2 regions of the Mycetohabitans sp. B46 genome follow, and region 2 is predicted to be linked to the other one. Evidence: riboswitches for the same ligand, from Rfam matches in the RefSeq annotation. Region 2 holds a riboswitch; the other holds the start of a gene.
What was found. A riboswitch is a leader RNA that binds a small molecule or an ion and turns the genes downstream of it on or off. The one in region 2 is predicted to bind thiamine pyrophosphate.
Positions count from the first base shown of each region.

Region 1 (11,848 bases), on a different contig from region 2:
CGTGGCCGAGGAAGTGCGCGAAATCATGGCGCAGCTCGGGATTCGCCGCTTTGACGAACTGGTCGGGCGGGCCGACTTGCTCGACACGAAGAAGGGCATCGAGCATTGGAAGGCGCGCGGGCTCGATTTCTCGCGGATCTTCCATGTGCCTGAAGCGGGTGCCGAAGTGGCGCGCCGGCACGTCGATACGCAGGACCATGGGCTGGACCGGGCACTGGATCATGTGTTGATCGACAAGGCGAAGGCGGCGATTGACAGGGGCGAGCATGTGTCGTTCATCCAGCCGGTGCGCAACGTGAATCGCACGGTCGGCGCGATGCTCTCGGGGGTGATCGCGCGCAAGTATGGGCACGATGGCTTGCCGGACGATACGATCCACATCCAGTTCAAAGGGACAGCCGGGCAGAGTTTCGGCGCGTTCTTGGCGCGCGGCATCACGCTAGACCTGGTGGGCGACGGCAACGACTATGTGGGCAAGGGGCTGTCGGGCGGACGCATCATCGTGCGTCCGACCAATGACTTCCGTGGCAAGTCGGAAGAGAACATCATTTGCGGCAACACCGTCATGTATGGGGCGATTGAGGGCGAAGCGTACTTCCGGGGTGTCGCGGGCGAGCGCTTCTGCGTGCGTAACTCCGGCGCGACGGCAGTCGTTGAGGGTACCGGCGACCACGGTTGCGAGTACATGACCGGTGGCACCGTCGCCGTGCTTGGCGAGACCGGCCGCAACTTCGCGGCTGGCATGTCGGGAGGCGTCGCGTACGTGTTCGATCCGGACAACACGTTCGCGACCCAGTGCAATAAGACGATGGTCGCCCTTGAGCCGGTACTGCAGCAGGCCGAGCAGGAGCGCACTGTCGATCCGGCACTGTGGCATCAGGATCAGACCGACGAGGCATTGCTCAAGGGGCTGATCGAGCGCCACTTCCAGTTCACCGGATCGCCGCGCGCCAAGGCGCTGCTCGAAAACTGGGATACGTCGCGGCGTCAGTTCGTCAAGGTGTTCCCGACCGAGTACAAGCGTGCGTTGGCCGAGATCGGCGCCAAGAAGAAGGCGGCGAGCGCGCCGAGCCTAGCGGCCTGACGGCTCGCGCACCGACGCGACTTCAGGTGCGCTGGCAAGCACACGCACGACAGTCCCGCCGCGGTGTAGCGGGCTGCCCCCTCAATATGCATTGGTTAAGAGAAGCTCATGGGCAAGGCAACCGGTTTTCTCGAATATGAACGTCGCCACGAAGTGTATGAGCGACCGCTGGAACGCGTGAAGCACTGGAAGGAATTCGCGCATGTGCTGACTGATGAGGACGCAAGGATCCAGGGGGCACGCTGCATGGATTGCGGCATTCCGTTCTGCAACAATGGCTGTCCGGTAAATAACATCATCCCGGACTTCAACGACCTTGTGTATCGCCAGGACTGGAAGCAGGCGATCGACGTGCTGCACTCGACGAACAATTTTCCGGAGTTCACTGGCAGGATCTGTCCCGCGCCGTGCGAGGCCGCCTGCACGTTGCATATCAACAGCGACGCGGTAGGCATCAAATCGATCGAGCGCGCGATCATCGATAAGGCGTGGAGCGAAGGATGGGTCGCACCCCAAGTGCCCAAGCTGAAGACCGGTAAGAAGGTCGCGGTGGTGGGGTCTGGGCCTGCCGGGCTGGCCGCTGCGCAACAGCTGGCGCGAGCCGGCCACGCGGTGACGGTGTTCGAGAAAAACGACCGGATCGGCGGCCTGCTGCGCTACGGCATCCCCGACTTCAAACTGGAGAAGTGGCAGATCGACCGCCGCATGCGCCAGATGGAGGCGGAAGGCGTGACGTTCCGTACCGGCGTGTTCATCGGCAAAGAGCCATTGCCGGCGTCGATCAACCATGCGGCGAAGGACACCTTGTCGCCGGACGCATTGCGCGAACAGTTTGATGCCATTGTGATGGCGGGCGGAGCCGAAACGCCGCGTGACTTGCCAGTGCCGGGCCGTGAGCTGGCCGGCATCCATTTCGCGATGGAGTTCCTGCCGCAGCAGAACCGAGTCAACGCGGGCGACAAGCTTGCAAATCAGTTGCTTGCCAAAGACAAGCACGTGGTCGTGATTGGCGGCGGCGACACCGGATCGGATTGCGTCGGCACGTCGAATCGGCACGGCGCGAAGCGCGTCACGCAGTTTGAATTGCTGGCGCGCCCGCCGCAGGAGGAGAACAAGCCTCTCGTGTGGCCATACTGGCCGATCAAGCTGCGCACGTCATCCTCGCACGAGGAAGGTTGCGAGCGCGATTGGTCGGTGGCGACCAAGCGCTTCGAGGGCAGCAACGGCAAGGTCGACAAGCTGATCGCTGCGCGCGTCGAGTGGAAGGACGGCAAGATGCAGGAGGTGCCTGACTCCGAGTTCGAAATAAAAGCGGATCTGGTATTGCTTGCAATGGGCTTTACGCAGCCGGCAGCGGCGATGCTCGATGCGTTTGCCGTTGACAAGGACCAGCGCGGTAACGTGCGGGCCGGCACCGACGACGAGCGCGCGTATCACACGTCGGTCGACAAGGTGTTTGCTGCCGGCGACGTGCGCCGGGGGCAGTCGCTGGTGGTCTGGGCCATTCGCGAAGGCCGCCAATGTGCGAGTGCGGTGGATGCGTTCCTGATGGGAGACTCGGAGCTGCCGCGCTGAGCTTGAGCCGTGCGCGGGCCGGTGCCGGGTCGGGCTTTTTTCATCATCGGCGACCGCTTGCAGCAGGACGGCTTTGTCGTAGGGGATCATCGATGGATGTCAGATTGCAGCGTTGCTTTGTCGCACTGATTCCCGATTCCGGCGCCCTCGATGCAATCGACGCGTGGCGCGCTTCATGGCGCGCCGGTCATATCGCAGGCGTTAGATGGATACCGCGCGAGCAGATTCACCTGACCATACGATTCATTGGCGCGCTGACGCCGGATACGGGCGCGCGGCTGATTGACGAATGGCCGACGCTGGCGCCGGTGCCGGATAGGCTGCCCGCCTCGCGTGCCGCGATGCTGCCCAGCGCCACGCGGGCGCGCGTGTCTGCGCTTGAACTGATCGCCGTGCCGGCGTTCCTCGCGTGGGTGGCTCGCGTCGACGCGCTGCTGGAGGGGGCCGGTGTGCCCGCCGCTGCGCGGCCGTTGCGGCCGCATCTGACCCTGGCCAGGCTGCGCGGCGATCCGCCCGCGCTGACGCGCCATGTCGAGACGGTGCGTCCCGTGCCGCCGTTGATCACCTTCGATACGCTGGCGTTGATGAGCAGTACGCTAACGCCGGCCGGGTCGCGCTACGCGATGCTTGCGGCGGTACCGACCGGGCTCGCCCGGCCGTGACTGTGTCATGCGCGGGACGCAGCCGTCACCACGTTGCCGCACGTCAGGCATCGCGCACCACGTCGATCGTCTCGTCGTGCATCGCTTGCACGGACTGCCGGTGCGCGACACTGACGATTGCCGCGTGGGCTAGATGTTGCGTCAGCACGTGGTACAGCGCTGCCTCGGTGTCAAGGTCGAGCGCGCTGGTCGCCTCGTCAAGGAACAGGAAATCGGGCTTTTGCAACAGCACACGGGCGATCGCCAGGCGTTGCTGTTCGCCTGGTGACAGCACGCGCTCCCAATGGTTGCTTGCCTCGAGCTTATCGACGAGTTCGCCTAGCCGGCAGGCGCGCAGCACGTCGGCACAGTCCGCGTCGGTGAACGCGTCGGCCGTCGCCGGATAGCACAGCGCGTCCTTGAGCGTGCCGATCGGCACGTAGCTTTTCTGCGGCACGAACATCACGCGTGCGTTGACGGGCATCTCGATGGTGCCGCTGCCAAATGGCCACAGGCCGGCCAGCGAGCGCAGCAGTGTGCTCTTGCCGGAGCCCGACGCGCCTTGCACGAGCACCCGCGAGCCGGGCGCGATTGCAAACGAGCCGATCGTCGACAGCGGCGTGCCATCCGGGCGCAACAACCGCAGCGCCTGCACGCGCAGTACCGTCGTATCGGCCATTCTCATGTGAATGCCGCCGTGCTCGGTGGCCCGCGACGTTGACTCGAGCAACTGCGGTTGCGCCATGATGCGTCGGAATTCTTTGAGCCGGTTAATCACGGCGCGCCAGGCGGCCAGCGTCGAGTAGCTGCTGACGAACCATGAGAACGCGTTGCTGACGGTGCCGAACGCGCCGATTGTCTGCTGATAGCCGCCGTAGCTGACCGCCTTCGCGAAGTATTTCGGGGCGGCGGCGATGAACGGGAACACGAGGGCCAGTTGCGAATAGCTGACCACGACAATGTTCAGGCGCCGCGTATAGCGCATGATCATCCGCCAATTGTCGCGAATGTGCCCGAAGGCGCCTTGCAGCGCTTTCTCCTCGGAGCGCTCGCCCTCGTACAGGGCAATCTGGTCCACATTTTCGCGCAACCGGATCAACGAGAAACGAAAGTCTGCTTCGACCCGTTGTTGTTGGTAGTTGATCGACACGAGCGGATGGTTGACGCGATGCGTGATGTACGAGCCGATCACCGCGTAGAGCAGGGCGGTCCATACCATGTAGCCGGGTATGGTCACATCGATGCCGAACACGGTGAAGCTGAGCGGGCCGGCCAACTGCCACAGGACATGGCTGAACCACAGTAGCGTGACGGACGTGGACAGGAAATCCAGCGAGAGCGCCAGCGTCGTGCTCGCCAGTTCTTGTAGGTCCACTGAAACCCGCTGGTCTGGGTTATCGGCGAGCTTGTCGCGCTCGATCCGATAGTACGCGCGGCCCGACAGCCACTCGTGCATGTATTGCGTGGTGAGCCACTGGCGCCAGCGAAATTCGAGCATCTGCCGAAAGTACGTGCGATACGAGCCGAGCAGGATCATCGCCATCGCGATCGCGGTAAATTGCAGCAGCGAGTGCTTGAATACCGGGTAGTTGTACTGCTGGATCGAGTCGAAGAACACGCGCTGCCATGTGTTGAACCACGCGTTGACCGCCACCATGGTCATGTTGATCGCGACCACGAGCGCGAGCAGTCCCCAGGCGATCCACTTTTCGTCCGATACCCAGTACGGCTTGATCAGGCCCCACGTGGTAATACGTTCGTTGTTGCCCGATGCGGGTTGACTCATAGGGTTCCTCAAATGTAGGGTTCCTCAAATCGGCCCATTCACCGGCGTTACCGGTGCGTCGGTGCATCGCGGGCGTCGCGGGCGTCGCGGGCGTCGCGGGCGTCGCGGGCGTCGCGGGCGTCGCGGGCGTCGCGGGCGTCGCGGGCGTCGCGGGCGTCGCGACGGTGACCGACTCGTGCCAATGCGGATTGTTCCGGCTACCGCTTAATTCCGGCTTAAGACGCGCGGCGGCGCGCGCTTTGGCAGCGGCGATTGCGCGACATTGTGCCAGAGCAACGAATTGCGGCCCGCAACGATTTTGTGATTTAATGGGTTTAGACGAAACAGGGGTGCTTTGCACGTTGATGCGCGTTTGCAAGTCGATGCGCGGCGAGCCGCGCAGTGCCAGGCTGAGAGAGTCCCTTTGCACCCGATCCGGGTAATACCGGCGCGGGAAGTTTCCGATTCCGTTCTGCCGTGAGGGAGAGGACGTGCCTGCCGGCGCGCCACTGTGGTTAGGTTCCCGCACGTGAATCTCGCCGGTTGTTTCGTCCTTGTACCTCGATTCCCGTACATAGGATGCGATTGCCGTGCACCGATCCGACCCCTCTTCAGAAACCGCGTGCCGCGCCGCGCCGATGCCCGATGTCGCAGTCTTGGGTGGTGGCTTGTCCGGTCGTCTCATTGCGTGGCGGCTCGCGCGCGCGGGCCATCATGTCGCGCTGTATGAGCAAGGCGAGCCGAGCGGACGCAGTGCGGCAGCGTGGGTCGCCGCGGCTATGCTCGCGCCGCTGGCTGAAGCGGCCAGTGCCGAGCCGTTGTTGGTGGAGTTGGGCGCCGCGTCGCTCGAGCGCTGGGCCGAATGGCTGCCGCAGCTGCCACAACCCGTGTTCTTCCAACGCAACGGCACACTGATTGTCTGGCATGCGGCTGATCGGGCCGAATGGCCCTTGTTCGAGCAGCGCGTGCGCGTGAACGCGCCCATGACGATGCTGCGCGACGGCATTGTCGCACTGCACGGCGCTCAGGTCACGCAAGCCGAGCCGGCGCTTGGTACGCGCTTTCACGACGCGCGCCTGCTGCCCGGCGAGGGGCAACTGGACAACCGCCAGTTGCTGGCGGCGCTGGGCGCCGCACTCGACGAGTTGCATGTTGACACGCACTGGCATACCTGCGTGCGCGAGGATGCCCTGCCTGCTGCCGGTCTAGTGATCGATTGCCGTGGACTGGGTGCAAAGCGGGCCTGGTCTGGCCTGCGCGGGCTGCGGGGCGAAGTCGCGCGGGTTCATGCGCCGGGCATTGGTCTGAGCCGGCCGGTGCGTCTGCTGCATCCGCGCTATCCGTTGTATATCGCGCCCAAGCAGGACGACTACTATGTGATTGGGGCCACCGAGATCGAGGGCGAAGACATGTCGCCGGTGAGTGTGCGCTCGGCGCTTGAGTTGTTGTCGGCGGCCTATTCGCTGCATCCCGCCTTCGGCGAGGGCCGGATCCTCGAGCTGAACGCGCATTGCCGGCCCACCCTGCCGGACCATCGTCCTGCGCTGTCGTGGGATGGTGCGTCGGTGCTGCGCGTCAATGGCCTGTACCGCCACGGCTATATGATTGCGCCTGAGGTGGCGCGCGAAGCCGTGGCGCTCGCGCACGCGTTGCTCGATGCGCAGGTGCGCGATCCGGACGGCTTCGACGCATGGCGTGCCGCCTCGCGCTGGCCGATGCTTTACCGTGCGGCTGCGTTGCAGCCGTGCTCAACTGACGCATGAATCATGGATATCCAAATCAACAACCAGCCTTTCTCGTTGCCCGACGATGCGCGCCTTGCCGACGCGCTGGCCTCGTATGGTGCCGTGCCGCCGTACGCGGTCGCGATCAACGGCGAATTCGTGCCGCGCGCGCAGCATCCTGCGCGCGCGCTCACGCAAGGTGACCGAATCGACGTCGTCAAGCCCGTGGCAGGCGGATGACGCATTGGCGGCATGCCGCGCGAGCTGACAACCTGACCTATGGGTCACCGAAATGAACGGAGACAATGATGCATTCGCTTTCCACCGCCGACGCGCTAATCCTGTATGGACAACCCTTCGCAAGCCGCCTATTGCTCGGCACTTCGCGCTATCCGTCGCTGCATGCGCTCGAGGCCTCGCTCGTGGCCGCGCGGCCCGCGATGGTCACCGTCGCGTTGCGGCGCCAGTTGGCTGCGCAGGGCGACGCCGACGTCGGTTTCTTTGACGCGCTGAAGCGCCGGGGCGTCACGCTGCTGCCCAACACCGCCGGCTGCCATGCCGTGAAAGAGGCGGTGACGACCGCGCAGATGGCCCGCGAAGTGTTTGAGACCGATTGGATCAAACTCGAACTGATTGGGGACGACTACACGTTGCAGCCGGATCCAGTCGGTTTAATCGAGGCGGCCGACATCCTCGTGCGGGACGGCTTTAAGGTACTGCCGTATTGCACGGAAGACCTCGTTGTCGCGCGGCGACTACTCGACGTCGGCTGCGAGGCGTTGATGCCGTGGGGCGCTCCGATTGGCACTGGTAAGGGGGTAGTGAACCCGTATGGACTCAAGTTGCTGCGTGAGCGCCTGACGGGCGTGCCGCTGATCGTCGACGCCGGCCTGGGTGTGCCGTCGCACGCATGCCAGGTGATGGAATGGGGGTTCGACGCTGTGCTGCTCAACACGGCGGTGTCGCAGGCGGCGCAGCCCGAGGCGATGGCGCGGGCATTCGCGAGTGCGGTCGAGGCGGGTCGCGAAGCGTACTTGGCTGGGCCGATGCCGGAGCGCGACAGCGCGCACGCGAGTACGCCGGTGGTCGGCATGCCATTCTGGCACCAGGACGACTATCGCGCGCCGGAGGGTGCCGCTGTCCCGCCCTCGGATGAGCGGGCATGAGCGACGCCTTCCTGCGGGAGCGCGAGGTTTTTTATCCGCCTGCGGATGAACTGCTGGAGGCGGCCGAGCGTATCCGCGCACGGTTGGGTGATGGGTCGCGCATCAGCCAGTCGGTGCGGATCTGTCTCGCGCCGCCGCCGCAGCCGGGACCCGGTGACGTGATCGTAGCGACCGATGCGCAGCCGCATGCGGCCGATACCGCGCGCTGGGTGGCTGCCGGCGCCGCGGTACTGGACGCGTCGGCGCGTGCCATGCGGTTGCATCAGGGCGATGCGGTCCGCACGTTGGAGGCCGCACCGTGCGACGACTGGATCGCGGCGTTCGCCGCGTTCATCGATTGTGGCTGCGCGCTGCACGATGCGCTGTGCCTCGCCTTAGCGTGGCGGCAGGGCGACGAGCATGCGCAAGATCCATGGCCGTGCGATGTGTCGCGCTTTCCGCGCGTGCGGGGGTTGCCCGATGCGCCGGTGCAGCCATTCGCCGCGTGCCCGGCAGCGCTCGGTTTGTATCCGGTGGTGCCGACGGCCGACTGGATCGAGCGGCTGCTAGCGCTCGGCGTGCGTACCGTGCAACTGCGCCGCAAGGTTGACGGGGCGGGTGACGCGGCAGATTCGCGCAAGTTAGCCGTGCTGCGGGCCGACGTGCGCCGCGCCGTTGCGGCGGCACGCCGCTATGACGACGCACGCGTGTTCATCAACGACCACTGGCAATTGGCGCTGGACGAAGGCGCCTATGGCGTGCACCTGGGCCAGGAGGATTTGCCGCGCGCGGACATGGGTGCGCTGGCGCACGCGGGACTGCGGCTGGGTCTGTCCTCGCACGGATACTACGAGATTTTGGTGGCGCTGCACTTCAAGCCGAGCTATATCGCGCTGGGTGCGGTGTTTCCGACCACCACCAAGGCGATGCCCAGCGTGCCGCAAGGGCTTGCGCGACTCGCACGCTACGTGCGGCTCCTGGACGGCGTGGTGCCCTGCGTGGCAATCGGTGGCATCGACCTGCAGACGCTGGACGACGTGCTGGCCACCGGTGTACGCGGTGCCGCGCTCGTGCGCGCGGTCACGCAAGCCCAGGATGTCGACAAAGCAGTCTTTGCGTTGCAAAGAAAGTTTATCCGATAATGTAAGGCTTGCCTGCCATTGCCCTACGCCGCGAAGGTGGCGTGTAAGCGGTCTCGCGCACAGTCCACGTCGGGGTTTCAGGCGGCAGATCCGCTTTAGGCCCTATAATCCGCGTTCCGTGCCTTTTGATGACTGCCTACGTGCCGCCAACCGCCTCCGATATTCTGCTTGAGCTTCGCGACGTTGCTTTCGGCTACAGCGCTGAGCGACTCGTGCTCCAGAATCTGAACATGCGTTTCAAGCGTGGACAGGTGGTTGCGATCATGGGCGGCTCTGGGTGCGGCAAGACAACGGTGTTGCGGCTCATCGGTGCCCTGGTGCGTGCCAACCGAGGCCAGGTGCTGTTCCGCGGCGAGGACGTCGGTGCAATGGACCCCCAGGCGGTCTACGCGGCGCGGCGCAGGATGGGCATGTTGTTCCAGTTCGGGGCGTTGTTTACTGACATGTCGGTGTTCGACAATGTCGCATTCCCGCTGCGCGAGCATACGGATCTGCCAGAGGCGCTGATTCGCGATCTCGTGTTGATGAAACTCAACGCGGTTGGCTTGCGCGGCGCCCGCGACTTGGCGCCGTCCGAAGTCTCGGGCGGCATGGCGCGCCGGGTCGCGCTGGCCCGGGCGATTGCGCTTGACCCCGAGCTGATGATGTACGATGAGCCGTTCGCGGGACTTGATCCGATCTCGCTGGGCATTACCGCGAACCTGATTCGCACCCTCAATACCGCGCTCGGCGCGACGTCGATCCTCGTGACGCACGATGTGCCGGAGTCGTTTGCGATCGCGGACTACGTGTATTTCATTGCGAATGGACGGGTGCTCGCCGAGGGTACGCCCGCGCAGTTGCGCGCGTCGCAGGATCCAAGCGTGCGGCAGTTTATCGACGGCGCGCCTGACGGTCCCTTTCATTTTCACTATGCGAGCGCGCCGCTGGAGGTGGACTTCGGTCTCGGCGCTGCGCCGCGCGCAGGAGAGTAGCGCATGATCGCCACGGTCGGCCGCGCCGTTCTCGACGGCCTTTCACGCACGGGCTACGGCGCCCGTATGTTCGCGCGGCTTGCGTCGGAGTGCTTCCCATTGCTGCGGCGCCCGCGCACCGTCATCCAGCAGATTCACTTTCTGGGTAATTATTCACTCGTCATCATCGCTGTTTCGGGGTTGTTCGTCGGCTTCGTGCTGGGCTTGCAGGGCTACAACACGCTGAATCGCTACGGCTCCGAGCAGGCGCTTGGGCTGTTGGTTGCGCTGTCGCTGGTGCGCGAGCTTGGGCCAGTGGTCACTGCGCTACTGTTCGCGGGACGCGCCGGCACGTCGCTGACCGCGGAGATTGGCCTGATGAAGGCGGGCGAGCAACTGACTGCGATGGAAATGATGGCCGTGGATCCGATCCGGGTCGTCGTCGCACCGCGATTCTGGGCTGGCGTGATCGCGATGCCGATCCTGGCGGCGATCTTCAGCGCGGTCGGCATCGTCGGCGGGTATTTTGTCGGTGTGATATTGATCGGCGTGGACCCCGGTGCGTTTTGGTCCCAAATGCAATCGGGCGTTGACCTACGGCAGGACATCGGCAATGGCGTGATCAAGAGCGTCGTGTTTGGCTTTGCGGTGACCTTCGTTGCGTTGTTCCAAGGCTATGAAGCCAAGCCGACCCCCGAAGGCGTGTCGCGCGCGACGACCAAGACGGTCGTGTTCGCATCGCTGGCGGTACTCGGGCTGGACTTTTTGCTGACCGCGCTGATGTTCAATTGATGAATGGGCTCGGCGCCATGGCGCGCCGGCACGACTGCGTGCGCGATCCCCGTATAGCACGCAGCGGTAATAGCTATTCCGATGGGATGACGATGAAGAAAAACGCTCTGGACTTCTGGGTCGGCTTGTTCGTGGTGCTCGGCTTTGTTGCGCTGCTGTTCCTGGCGCTCAAGGCGGGCAATATGAGTGCGCTGTCGTTTCAATCCACCTACTCGGTGAAAATGAAGTTTGACAACATCGGCGGACTGAAGCCACGCGCGGCGGTCAAGAGTGCCGGCGTGATGGTGGGCCGCGTGCAGAGCATTGGGTTCGATACGCAGACTTACCAGGCATTGGTCACGATCGACGTATTTAAGCCGTACACGTTCCCGAAGGACTCGTCGGCCAAGATCCTCACCTCGGGTCTACTCGGCGAACAGTACATCGGCCTGGATCCGGGGGGCGACGAACAGCTGCTCAAGGATGGTGACACGCTCACGATGACGCAGTCCGCGATCGTGCTGGAAAACCTGATCGGCCAATTCCTGTACAGCAAGGCGGCGGACGCTGGTGCGAGCAAGCCCGCCACGCCTGCCGCACCCGCGGCGGCCCCGGCAGCACCCGGGCCTGCCGCGGCCAGCCCGGGTGCATCTCAAACCCAAGTCGCGCCGGCAAGCGCGACGGCAAACTGAGGGGAAGCAGCATGACAACGATGCGAGCCACCGTCGTGGCCGCGGCCGCTGCGATAGCGCTGGGCGGTTGTGCGACGGTGAAGACGCCGTCGAAGCAAGACCCGCTGGAAGGGTTTAACCGGACGATGTTCGAATTCAACGACACGCTGGACCGCGTGGCGATGAAGCCGGTGGCGCGCGCCTATAACTGGGCGTTGCCTCAATTTGTTCGCGATCGTGTATCGAGCTTCTTCTCGAACATCGGCGATGTGTATATCGCCGCCAACAATTTATTGCAAGGCAAGATCACCGCGGGCACGGAAGACATCATGCGTGTGGCGATCAATAGCACGTTCGGGCTGGGGGGGCTGTTCGAC
Region 1 covers NZ_JADBGL010000006.1:103,847-115,694, reverse strand. The annotation lists gene IHE30_RS08425 (glutamate synthase-related protein) at 1-1,084, shown strand, start outside; gene IHE30_RS08420 (glutamate synthase subunit beta) at 1,193-2,659, shown strand; gene thpR (RNA 2',3'-cyclic phosphodiesterase) at 2,752-3,321, shown strand; gene IHE30_RS08410 (ABC transporter ATP-binding protein/permease) at 3,365-5,086, opposite strand; TPP riboswitch at 5,402-5,539, shown strand; gene IHE30_RS08405 (FAD-dependent oxidoreductase) at 5,704-6,828, shown strand; gene thiS (sulfur carrier protein ThiS) at 6,832-7,029, shown strand; gene IHE30_RS08395 (thiazole synthase) at 7,098-7,955, shown strand; gene thiE (thiamine phosphate synthase) at 7,952-9,076, shown strand; gene IHE30_RS08385 (ABC transporter ATP-binding protein) at 9,205-10,050, shown strand; gene mlaE (lipid asymmetry maintenance ABC transporter permease subunit MlaE) at 10,054-10,821, shown strand; gene mlaD (outer membrane lipid asymmetry maintenance protein MlaD) at 10,908-11,492, shown strand; gene IHE30_RS08370 (MlaA family lipoprotein) at 11,504-11,848, shown strand, end outside.
Region 1: linked by a shared signal. The riboswitch ahead of IHE30_RS08405 (FAD-dependent oxidoreductase) and the one ahead of thiC (phosphomethylpyrimidine synthase ThiC) in region 2 are both predicted to bind thiamine pyrophosphate.

Region 2 (11,848 bases):
TGTCTGCCCGTACCAGCCCCAGCCAGTGCAGCCGGTATCGCATCATGGACGCCGGTTTGAATCGCCCGCGTTAGCCACTCATCGGGGGTAATTGCGTCGGCGCCGACGTTGCGGTGTACCAGGGCCTCATAGCCAATGATACGCGTAGGCGTCATCGACATGACCGGCTGGAATACCGAGCGTAGCGTCAGCTCGCCGTATTGGGCGATCCAGCTCGGCGCGCCGCCATGGATACTGCGCGGATCGGGTTGCAACAGTAAGTTGACGCCATGCGCGCGCAGCGGGTGAGTCGGCGCCGCACCGGCTCCGTCGGGCGCAATCGTCACTATCCCGGTGTGTGTCATGCCGCTACGTCGCATCATGTTCTTCGAAGCCTTGCCATGTTGAATAGTATCGCGCTAACAACCGCGACGCTCCGCCACTGCCGGTAGAAACCTTGTCGCGAGTTTGCATGGGGCGTGCGGCGTGGGATCTGTCGCCACGGCTCTTGTTCCAGCAGCCGGATGTCAGTCCGCTTTTCGCTTTGCTCGCGCATATCTCGCGCGTAATGCTGGCTGCCTGATGGACGACCCGCATTTTGCCTGATGGACGACCCGCATTTCTTTGGGTCGCAGCATCATGAATGCCTAGTTCGATCAGTAGGATTTTTGGATTCTCGAACTGCTGCAGCAGGACGCCCGTATTTTGCATGCTGAGGTCGGACGGCGCATTCATCTGAGCTAGCCGGCTGTATCCGAGCGAATTCGCTGGCTCGGGGCCAGTAGCGTGATTGCCGGATAACGCATGCAAGTCTCAAACGACGCGTCCCCAAACGCGTCCTTCGAAACGGTGCCCCATTTCAGCAGTGGGCCGCGCGCAGCCGCAATAGGGTCTTGCCGCGGATTGGCGAGCCTGCGCCAGGCGTTACGATGTCTGCGCGCGTAACCGCTTAATGAAGCCGGCGGCGAGCGCGGTGCCGATCAGCACGACCCCGCATCCCTCGAGCATCCGCATCGACACGGATTCCGCGAGGAACAGCGCGCCCCACAGAATACCGAACACCGGTACCACGAACGTCACCGTCATCGCGCGGGCCGGGCCGGCCGTGGCCAGCAAATGGAAGTAGAGGCTGTGCGCGATCCCCGTGCACGCGACGCCGAGCGCCAGCACCGCGAGCCACGCATGCGTCGAGATCGGGGCGGCAGGCCAGCACCACGCGGCCAGCGGCAGCAGGGCGATGGACGCGCCAACCATGCTGCCGCCCGCCACGGTTAACGAGTCCACGCCGGACAGGTACTGTTTGGTGTAGTTCGCCGCCACACCGTATAGTGCCGTGGCACCGAGCGCCGCGCCTGCGGCGAGTGTTGTGGTGGCCGCCGGTACCGGCGTGCCGTTCGCGCCTACCGGCGCCGTGATCTGATCCCAAACCAGTAGTACCACGCCCGCGAAGCCGAGCGCGAGCCCGGCGGTGCGCATGCCGCTGAGCCGGTCACCGAGCCAAACGAATGCGATCAGGGCGCCCCACAATGGCGTCGTCGCGTTAATCACCGAAGCTAATCCGGCCGACAGCGTGAGTGCGGCATAGGCAACCAGGCAAAATGGCGCGGCTGAATTCAATACGCCGACGACGAACAATGGCCACCATTTGCGGCGCGCGCCATGCCACGCGCCGGACAAACCCTTTTGTGCCACCAGCAGCGCGACCAGGAACACCGCGCCGATCGACACACGTAGTGCCATCAGCGGTGCGACGCCGAATTCGGTTACCCCGATCCGAATGAAGAGAAACGAGGCGCCCCACAGTGCGGCAAGCACAAGGAGATGAAAAAGGTTGCGGGCTGTCATAGGCAGAATCAAAAAAAACGCCTATTACTCTAAACCCTGGCGGCCGCGCTGGGAATAGTGTTCCAATCGTTATTGCAGCACTTCGCTTATGGTGGAGGGGTTTTGCCCTGGGGCAAGGCAATGGATTTGCGTGGACTGTAGCGTGGAGAAGGGCGCAGTCAGCCCGCGCGGCCGTGGCGCGGCCGAATGCTTGGCCCATAGAGTCGCGACGAGCAGAGCAAGCCATCCGGTGGTGAAGTGCGTAGCGGGACAACAAGGGGCGCCGCGCGCCCGGCGCGACGTCGGGCGGGCACGTCGAAGGCTTACTTGCCGACCTGGTTGCCGATGATGCCGCCGACGGCTGCGCCGCCCAGCGTCGACAGCGCGTTGCCGCCGACTGCCGCCCCAGCGACGCCACCTACGCCCGCGCCGATCGCGGTGTTGCGCTGGCGCGTGGTCATCCCGTCACACGCCGCCAGGCTCGCCAGCAGCGCGGTGGCGAGCGCCGCGGCGCCGATACGCTTGACCGAATTCATGATCGTGACTCCTCGTTGTGTTGATTGCCGACCCAATTCGATAGTACGCGATCGATACGTTTCAAGATGTTGCGGTTTTGTAGGCAATTCGTCGCTTTTGTAAGCCAATGTTACTTTACTGTTTCTGGTAGATCTCGGCGCCTGACTGCTTGAACTCGATCGCCTTGACTTCCATGCCCTTGCGCAGCGCCTCCACTTCGCCCACACCTTGCTTCTCGGCAAACTCGCGCACGTCCTGCGTGATCTTCATCGAACAGAAATGGGGGCCGCACATCGAGCAAAAGTGGGCAACTTTTGCGGAATCCTTCGGCAGGGTCTCGTCGTGGAATTCGCGCGCCTTATCAGGGTCGAGTCCGAGGTTGAACTGATCCTCCCAACGGAACTCGAAGCGGGCTTTCGACAACGCGTTGTCACGCATTTGCGCGCCGGGATGCCCCTTCGCAAGGTCGGCAGCGTGCGCGGCAAGCTTGTACGTGATGATGCCTTCCTTGACATCGTCTTTGTTCGGCAACCCCAGGTGTTCCTTCGGCGTCACGTAGCACAGCATCGCGGTGCCGAACCAGCCGATCATCGCCGCACCGATGCCCGAGGTGATATGGTCGTATCCCGGTGCGATGTCGGTGGTCAACGGCCCGAGCGTATAAAACGGCGCCTCGTTGCACCATTCCAATTGCAAGTCCATGTTTTCTTGGATCAACTGCATCGGCACGTGCCCCGGGCCTTCGATCATCGTCTGCACATCGTGCTTCCACGCAATCTGTGTCAACTCGCCCAGCGTTTTGAGTTCGGCGAGCTGCGCCTCGTCGTTGGCATCGTAGACCGAGCCCGGCCGCAACCCGTCGCCTAGTGAGAAGCTCACGTCGTACGCCTTCATGATCTCGCAAATGTCTTCAAAATGTTCGTACAGAAAGCTCTCGCGGTGATGGGCAAGACACCACTTGGCCATGATCGAGCCACCGCGCGAGACAATCCCCGTCATGCGGTTCGCCGTCATCGGTACATAGCGCAGCAGCACGCCGGCATGAATCGTGAAATAGTCGACGCCTTGCTCGGCCTGCTCGATCAGCGTGTCGCGGAAGATTTCCCAGGTCAGTTCCTCCGCCTTGCCGTGGACTTTTTCCAGTGCCTGGTAGATTGGCACAGTACCGATCGGCACCGGGCTGTTGCGAATGATCCACTCGCGCGTCTCGTGGATGTTCTTGCCGGTGGACAAGTCCATTACGGTATCGCCGCCCCAGCGGATCGCCCACGTCATCTTGTCGACTTCCTCGCCGATCGATGACGTAACAGCGGAATTGCCGATGTTTGCATTGATCTTCACCAGGAAGTTGCGGCCGATGATCATCGGCTCGGATTCGGGATGATTGATGTTGGCCGGAATGATCGCGCGACCGCGCGCGACTTCATCACGCACAAATTCAGGGGTGATTTCGCGGGCCTGGGCGCCACTGAATGCCGCCGCGCCGAATGCGTTGCCACGGTGCTGCCGGCCGATCAGTTCGGCCAGCTTGGCGCCCTGTGGTCCGCTGTTGCGCAGACTTTCCAGATATTCATGGCGACGCTGGTTTTCGCGAATCGCAATGAACTCCATTTCCGGCGTGATGATGCCGCGGCGAGCGTAGTGCATTTGGGTCACGTTGGCGCCGGCTTTGGCCCGCCGCGGCGCGCGATGCAGGCCAGGAAAGCGTAGGGGCGCGGTGCCCGGGTCGGCCGCGCGGGCCTGGCCGTACTGGCTCGAAAGCCCTTCCAGTCGCTCAGTATCGTCGCGCTCCTCGATCCAAGTCTCGCGCAGCGCGGGCAGGCCGGCACGGATGTCGATTTTGGCGTCGGGGTCGGTATAGGGACCGGACGTGTCATAGACCGTGATTGGCGGGTTTTTCTCACCACCGAAGCCGGTCGGCGTGTCCGCCTGGCTGATTTCGCGCATCGGAACCCGTAGGTCGGGCCGGGAGCCGGTCACATAAATTTTGCGGGAATTCGGCAGCGGTGCGACTGCGGCATCATCCACGCGTGCGGACTCGGACAGAAACTTGGGATTGGCAACCATCGAATGTCTCCTGTGGGCAAAGGCAACGGGACACGGGAGACCGGAGAAGCGGTGGAGCGGGGTGGATTGCGGCGACATCGTTGATCGACCCCGGACGCTTCCCTGCGCTGGCATTACCCAGATCAGGTTCAAAGGGTGTTTCTCACCCGCTTGGCGATGGTGCGCAAGCAGGACCCCCGCGTAGCAAGTTCAAGATACACTGGTTCAGGGGCGTTTGGCAACCGCTGTCCGGTGAGCCGGCGGTGAGCGCGCATGTCGAGCGCGCTATTCAGCGTACTGCCGATAAGCAACAGACATCCCGGTCGATTATCCCTGTCGATTTAACGAGATACCGCCTGGGACGATCGGGTCCACGCTGCCACGTGCGCGCTGGCGGAAGTCAGCCGCCTACTCGAGCGCGTGCCAACGCCCGCCTTCTAGCCTCGTGTGCACGCATCCCATGGTCCGCAGTTTTTCAAGGTCGCCGACCCATTCCAGCGATTTCAGTATCCAGCGGTTCCAGTCAATTGGGGTAAGGCTTACTCATTGCATGAAAGAAAGTGGCGGCTTCGCTGGTCTGAGCACCCTACATCGGTGCGTCGTACCACCGTTCGGTAAATGGTTCTAAGCCCTTGATTTTAGGAAGACGACGGATTATCGGACAGCGCGATGCCGGGGTCGGAGGTGACAAATCTGGCATGTCTTTTGCTATAATGGCACTCGTTGCCGAATCCCGGCGCTTGCTATGGAGGTCGCGATCATGTTGAAGTGGGCGTTATTCTTTGCGATTGTCGCCATCATCGCCGGATTGCTTGGATTCAGCGGTATTGCCACGGGCGCGGCCGCGATTGCGAAGTTTCTGTTCTTCATCTTCGTTGTCCTGTGCGTGGTGTGCCTGCTGATCGGTGTGTTTGTCGCGAGGAAGATGATCTAGCCGCTATACGCGAACGACGAGCGTATCATGCGCGTAGATAAAGGGCCGCGATGCTGCGCGACGCAGCCGTGTTTCTGCTTGCCGCGGCTGTGATGACCTGCGCATCGAGGTTGGCCGGCTTGGCCATGCGTGGCGCGCGGACCGAGCAAAATCTTGTTTTATGTTTTTGATGTCATGTCCGTCGTCAGTTTGTTGATCGACGGGATGAGGGCATGACGGTCACTTAGGGAGGTTGCAATGACAGACACCTTTAGACTCGACCTGGAGACAATCCGCGAGCGCGCTCGCCAGCACATGGACGAGGGCCCCGTGACGTCGACCTACAGCGCGGATCGCGACACGATCCTAAAGCTGCTTAATGACGCGTTGGCCACGGAGCTAGTCTGCACGCTGCGCTACAAGCGGCACTATTTCATGGCAAAAGGGATCAACTCGGAAGCGGTGGCCGACGAGTTCGCGCAGCATGCGGCCGAGGAGCAGCAGCATGCGGATCAGTTGGCGCAGCGCATCGTGCAGTTGGGCGGGTCGCCCGATTTTGCGCCGGCCGGGCTGGCCAGCCGCTCGCACTCCGAGTATGTGGAAGGCGAGACGCTGACCGAGATGATTCGAGAGAACCTGGTTGCGGAGCGCATCGCGATCGACACCTACCGCGAGATCGTCAAGTACATTGGCGACAAGGACCCGACCACGCGTCGTATTTTCGAGGAAATCCTGGCGGTCGAAGAGGAGCACGCGGACGATATGGCTGACTTGCTCGCGGAGCGCGACTAACGCACTGGCCGCTTCATGCGGCCGGCGCACGTCGCTGTCCGCCGCGCCAATGGACCATGGCGGCCAGCGCGGTGGACAGTCCGAAAACAAGTTCAACGCCGAGCTAACCCTGCTGGTGACACGCCGGCGAGCCCAGCGCCCAATCGCCTGCACCGCTAATGAAAGAGCTGACTTTATGGCGGTATTGGCGCGGTTGCGCGCGTTGGGCCACAGCGTGTCGATCCCCGATTGATTCGAGACCTGGACCGTTTACGCGCCGACGTCCAGCATGATCACATTCAGCACGAGCCCGATCAAGCTCGAAGGCGACAACCTGAAGATCACGAACGATGCCGCAACAAGCCCGATCGCCACGGTCAGGCTTGCTCGCAGGTAAGCGACGCGGCCGCCGCCCACGGTCCAGCCCGTGAGCACGTCGCCACCGCTAGCGTCGCCGAGCAGGATGGCGACCTGCGCCGTCATATCCACCCATAGCGTACGATCCGAATTCAGCACGTCGAATAACGCGTTGAAGCATACCGCGTTGTTAATCTTCTCTGGCGAGGGCCGGAGCGCGCACAGCTGCCTATAATAAAGCTTGTTAGGATGGCAAAATATAGTGAAAAACGCGAGTTGATCGGGCCGGATCCGGACCACATTGGCTTCGAGACCTGAGCTTTGACCGTCATCGTCGACAGAGGTCGGCCAGCTTCACCCATTCCGTCACGAACAGTTTGATGCGTTGGCCGCACAGGCGCGATCAATGTTTTTAGATGGCGACTGCACGAGCCGCATTGTCTTGCCAACCACTATCTATGTCTGTCGGTATTGCATTTGTAATGATGCGCAGCGGTGACGGTGTGCGCGGCTGTTGGCCAATTTAGGTGGATAACCCGGCTGCGTGCATCACAACGCGCAACACACCAGCGACAACGGCCAGCGTGGCGACGCTAGCCGTCCACAGCGCGATCAGCCAAGCTAGTCGCGTAGCCCAGGTCGGCACGCGGTTTCTAGGAGGAGATTTTTGCATTAATGGTAGTGCTCGCCGGGGTGTACCTTGCCTCGGAACACATAGTATGACCATGTTGTGTAGCCGAGGATGAACGGGATGATGAACAGCGTGCCGAGCAGGGTAAAGCCCTGACTCTGCAACGGGCCGGCCGCGTCCCAGATCGACAGCGACGGTGGCACGATATTCGGCCAGATGCTGATTGCCAGCCCGGTGTAGCCCAGGAACATTAGCGCCAGCGAGCACAGGAATGGACCGGCGTGTGGCGCGTGGTTCAGCGAGCGTTGGAGAGCATAAACGCAAAGCAGCACCAGCAACGGGACGGAGCAGAACCAAAGCAGGTTAGGCAGGGTAAACCAGCGCTGGGCGATGTGTGGATGGGCGATCGGCGTCCAGATGCTGACGATCGCGATCGCAGCGAGCACGAGCCATGCGAGTCGCCGCGCCACGCCGATCATCGTACGTTGCAACGCATGTTCGGTTTTCATAATCAGCCATGTCGCGCCCAGCAACGCATAGATCACGACCACGCCGAGCCCGCAAAAAAGCGCAAACGGCTTGACCCAATCGAGGGCGCCGCCAGCGAATGCATCGCCATCGACCTTCACGCCGTCGATATACGCACCCAGCGCTACGCCCTGGAAGAACGACGCGAGCAACGAGCCGGCCATGAATGCGATATCCCAGATGGGGCGCTCGCGATCGTTGGCCTTGAAACGGAACTCGAATGCCACGCCACGAAAGATCAGGCCGAGCAACATAAAAATCAGCGGCAGATACAACGCGCTCAGCAAAATCGCATAGGCTTGTGGAAATGCGGCCAGCAGCCCGGCGCCGCCGAGTACCAGCCAGGTCTCATTGCCGTCCCAAACCGGCGCGACGCTGTTCATCATCAAGTCACGCTCCGCGCGGTTGGAAACGAAGGGAAAGAGTAGGCCGATACCCAGATCGAATCCATCTGTCACGACATACATCATCACGCCGGCAAAGATGATCACGGCCCAGACCAGTGAAATGTCGAAACCCATCGTCGTTATCTCCCGGCGTCGCCCGTCTTGGCCGTTCGATGCTCATCCTCGTACGCGGCGGACAGTGGTCGCGCCGGGGTGTGCCGCTGTCCCGGGCCGCCCGTGGGTGGCCCGGCATCGGGTTGCGGCCGGGGGCCCTGACGGATTAGCCGCAGGATATAGGCCAGCCCCGCCCCGAACACGAAACAATATGACACCACGAACAGCACCACCGACAGCAGTATTTCCGGCGCTGGATGCGGCGTCACCGCGTCGGTGGTTCGCAGCAGGCCATACACGACCCAAGGCTGCCGACCAATTTCCGTGGTCAGCCAACCTGCGAGCACGGCGGCCAGCCCGGCCGGCCCCATCACCAACGTGCAGCGCAGGAATGCCCGACAGTGGTATAGGCGTGCGCGGCGGCGCAAGAACAGGCTCCATGCGCCCAGCGCAATCATCAACAGTCCGAGGACAACCATCGCGCGAAAGGTCCAGAACACCACGGTCGAATTCGGCCGCTCGTCTGGGGGAAACGCCTTCAAGCCTTGGAATTGCTTGTCCCAGCTATGCGTCAGAATCAGGCTCCCCAAGTGCGGGATCTCGAGCGCATAACGGGTCTGCTCACGTTGCATGTCGGGCCAGCCGAAGACGATCAGCGGCACGGCTTCGTTGCCACGGTTCTCCCAGTGACCCTCGATGGCAGCCAGCTTGGCGGGCTGATGCTCCAGCGTGTTGAGCCCGTGTGCGTCGCCCACCACGGCCTGGATTGGCGCGACGATCAATATCATGCCCATCGCCATTGATAGCATCTTGCGGATTGCCGCATTGTCGTGGCCGCGCAGTAAGTGCCAGGCGGCCGATGCGGCCACGAACAACGCAGTGGCCAGAAACGCGGCCAGACTCATGTGCACGAGGCGGTACGGGAACGACGGATTGGCGATGACTTGTAACCAGTGGACTGGCACGACGCGCCCGTCGATGATCTGATACCCCTGCGGGGTTTGCATCCAGCTGTTCGAGGCCAGGATCCATGTCGTTGAAATCAGTGTCCCGATGGCGACCATGATGGTTGACAGGAAATGCAATCCCGGTCCGACCTTATTCCAGCCGAACAGCATGACGCCGAGGAATCCCGCTTCGAGGAAGAACGCGGTGAGTACCTCGTAGGCGAGCAGCGGGCCGGTCACGCCGCCGGCAAAGCGCGAAAAACCCGCCCAGTTGGTGCCGAACTGATAAGCCATGACGATGCCCGACACCACGCCCATGCCGAAGTTGACGGCAAAGACCTTGACCCAGAATTGATACAGGTCGCGGTAGACGGTGTTGCGCGTGCGCAGCCAGCATCCTTCGAGCACGGCCAGATAGCTCGCCAGGCCAATCGTGATGGTGGGAAAGAGAATATGGAAAGCGATCGTAAAAGCAAACTGAAAGCGCGCCAAATCTAGCGCGGACAAGCCTGACATGCGGGTTCCTCCATCGCGGCAACGACGTCCGCGGTTGGACGCCGCGTCTTCGCTTAGCAGATCTCGTGCCCGCGTCCCGCGATCGACATCGCTAAGCAGCGCGAGTATCCGATCAGGCATCGCGTTCCGTCAATGCGATCAACGATGCCCTACGCCGAATGACCTCTGCAATGCGCCCGGCTATGGTTTGCGCGGTGTCTTCGACGCGGACTTTCCGGGTTCGCTGGCTTCATTATTCGGCGAACTGCTCCAACGCCAACTTCACGACACTGCATCGCAGCGCGATAGTCGGGGGATGCAGGCGCTGCATTGAATGGTCAAAGCGATCCAAGAATTTTCATGGATTAGGAATACGAAGGATAGTGGGATATCCCAGAAGGGGCCATCAATCGAGCACACTTTTGAGCCAACGGCACTAATTTATGTGATTGAGCGGCCACTTTTTAACCCTATCCGCCTGAATGCCTCCACAATTCTGGCATGCATTCTATGCTTATAAGCAGGCGGTCCAGCCGCGTACCACTTCTAGTGGACGCCGGGTCACCCGGGCCAGTTCCGGCGCCACGCAACGCAAGTCTGTCTCAATGGCGAGTCGCTGCATGGCCAATGCTATCCGGTCGATGCCAGTTTGAAAAAGCCGGCACGCGTCACATCAAAGGATAGGGCGATGGCCTTCGGTGGCAAGGAGACACGCGATGAGCAAACTAAACAAGATAAACAAGACGATTCGCGTGGCTACTGACGTCGGTGGCACTTTCACCGACCTGGTGTACTTTGAGGTTGATCCGGGTACGGGCCGGCAATCGGTACGGACTGCCAAGTCGGACACGACGCCGCCTGACTATGAGCAGGGCATCCTCGACGTATTAAAAAAGGCCGATGTGGATTTGAGCGCTGTCACCTTCCTCGCACACGGCACCACCGTAGTAATCAACGCGCTGACCGAGCGTCGTGGCGTCAAGACGGGGCTTATTACGACGCAGGGCTTTGGCGACACGCTGGAAATTGCGCGTGCCAACCGGCCTGATTTCTTCAATCTAAGTTGGGTTAAGCCCGCGCCGTTCGTACCGCGCTACCTGCGTCGTGAAATACCGGGGCGCCTGCGTGTCGATGGCAGCGAGCGTGAGCCGCTAAATTTATCTGGCCTGCCCATCATCGTCGACACATTTCGCGCCGAAGGGGTGGAAGCAGTTGCGATCTGCCTGCTGCATGCGTATGCTAATCCGACGCACGAGCAAGCGGTGCTGGCCGAAGTGCGTCGGCTCTGGCCGCAGGCGTCGGCGGTGGCATCGCACCAGATCACACGCGAGTGGCGAGAATACGAGCGCTCCAGTACCGTGGTACTGTCCGCCTATGTGCAGCCAATTGCCGCACGCTATCTGCAGCGACTCGAAGACGGATTGCGATCGAATGGCTATCAGGCACCGCTTTACGTGATGCAATCGAACTGCGGTGTCGACACCGTAGCTCACGCCCGCGAAATCCCGATTACGATGGTGGAGTCGGGGCCGGCCAGCGGCTTCTGGGGGGCGGCCGAACTGGGCCGTCTAATCGGCGAGCCCAATGTGCTTGCACTCGATATCGGCGGTACCACGGCCAAGTGCTCGCTGATTAAGGATGGGCAGATTTGCATTAAAACGGACTACTGGATCGAGCGCGACCAAACGCATGCCGGCTATCCAATTATGGTACCCGTGGTCGATTTGGTCGAGATCGGCAATGGTGGCGGCTCGATCGCGTGGATCGACGAATTTGACAAGTTGCATGTTGGCCCGCAATCGGCCGGTGCATTGCCTGGCCCCGCAGCCTACGGTCGCGGTGGCACCAACGTGACCACCACTGATGCGAATCTGATCCTGAACCGCATCAATAAGGATTATTTCTGCGGCGGTACGTTCGTTGCCGACATGAACGCCGTGGCTCGGGCCATGGCGCCACTGACCGAGCGGCTACGGCTGTCGCCGCAGGAGATCGCGCGCGGCATTATCCGGATCGCCAACGACAACATGGTGAATGCGCTGAAGTTGGTGTCGCTCAGCCGGGGCCATGATCCGCGTGACTTCACGCTGCTTGCCTTCGGTGGCGGCGGCGCAATGCATGCCGTTGCGCTCGCGCAGGAACTAGGTGTGAAAAAGGTGGTGATTCCGCGTGGCGCGTCTGTCTTTTCCGCGTGGGGCATGACGATGTCCGACCTGCGTCGCGACTGCTTCGTCAATCGCCTCTTTGAGATGGATCGTTCGGATGCGGCGCTCGGTGCGCAAGCGCTGCTCGAGCAGCTGTCGCATGATGCAACGGCACAGTACGCGACCGAGGGCATCGG
Region 2 covers NZ_JADBGL010000005.1:14,014-25,861, forward strand. The annotation lists gene IHE30_RS06780 (hypothetical protein) at 1-362, opposite strand, end outside; gene IHE30_RS06790 (DMT family transporter) at 904-1,824, opposite strand; gene IHE30_RS06795 (glycine zipper 2TM domain-containing protein) at 2,127-2,339, opposite strand; gene thiC (phosphomethylpyrimidine synthase ThiC) at 2,455-4,386, opposite strand; TPP riboswitch at 4,468-4,574, opposite strand; gene IHE30_RS06805 (DUF1328 domain-containing protein) at 5,126-5,299, shown strand; gene IHE30_RS06810 (ferritin-like domain-containing protein) at 5,537-6,070, shown strand; gene IHE30_RS06815 (hypothetical protein) at 6,320-6,565, opposite strand; gene IHE30_RS06820 (DUF2474 domain-containing protein) at 6,930-7,133, opposite strand; gene cydB (cytochrome d ubiquinol oxidase subunit II) at 7,079-8,086, opposite strand; gene IHE30_RS06830 (cytochrome ubiquinol oxidase subunit I) at 8,092-9,528, opposite strand; gene IHE30_RS06835 (hydantoinase/oxoprolinase family protein) at 10,224-11,848, shown strand, end outside.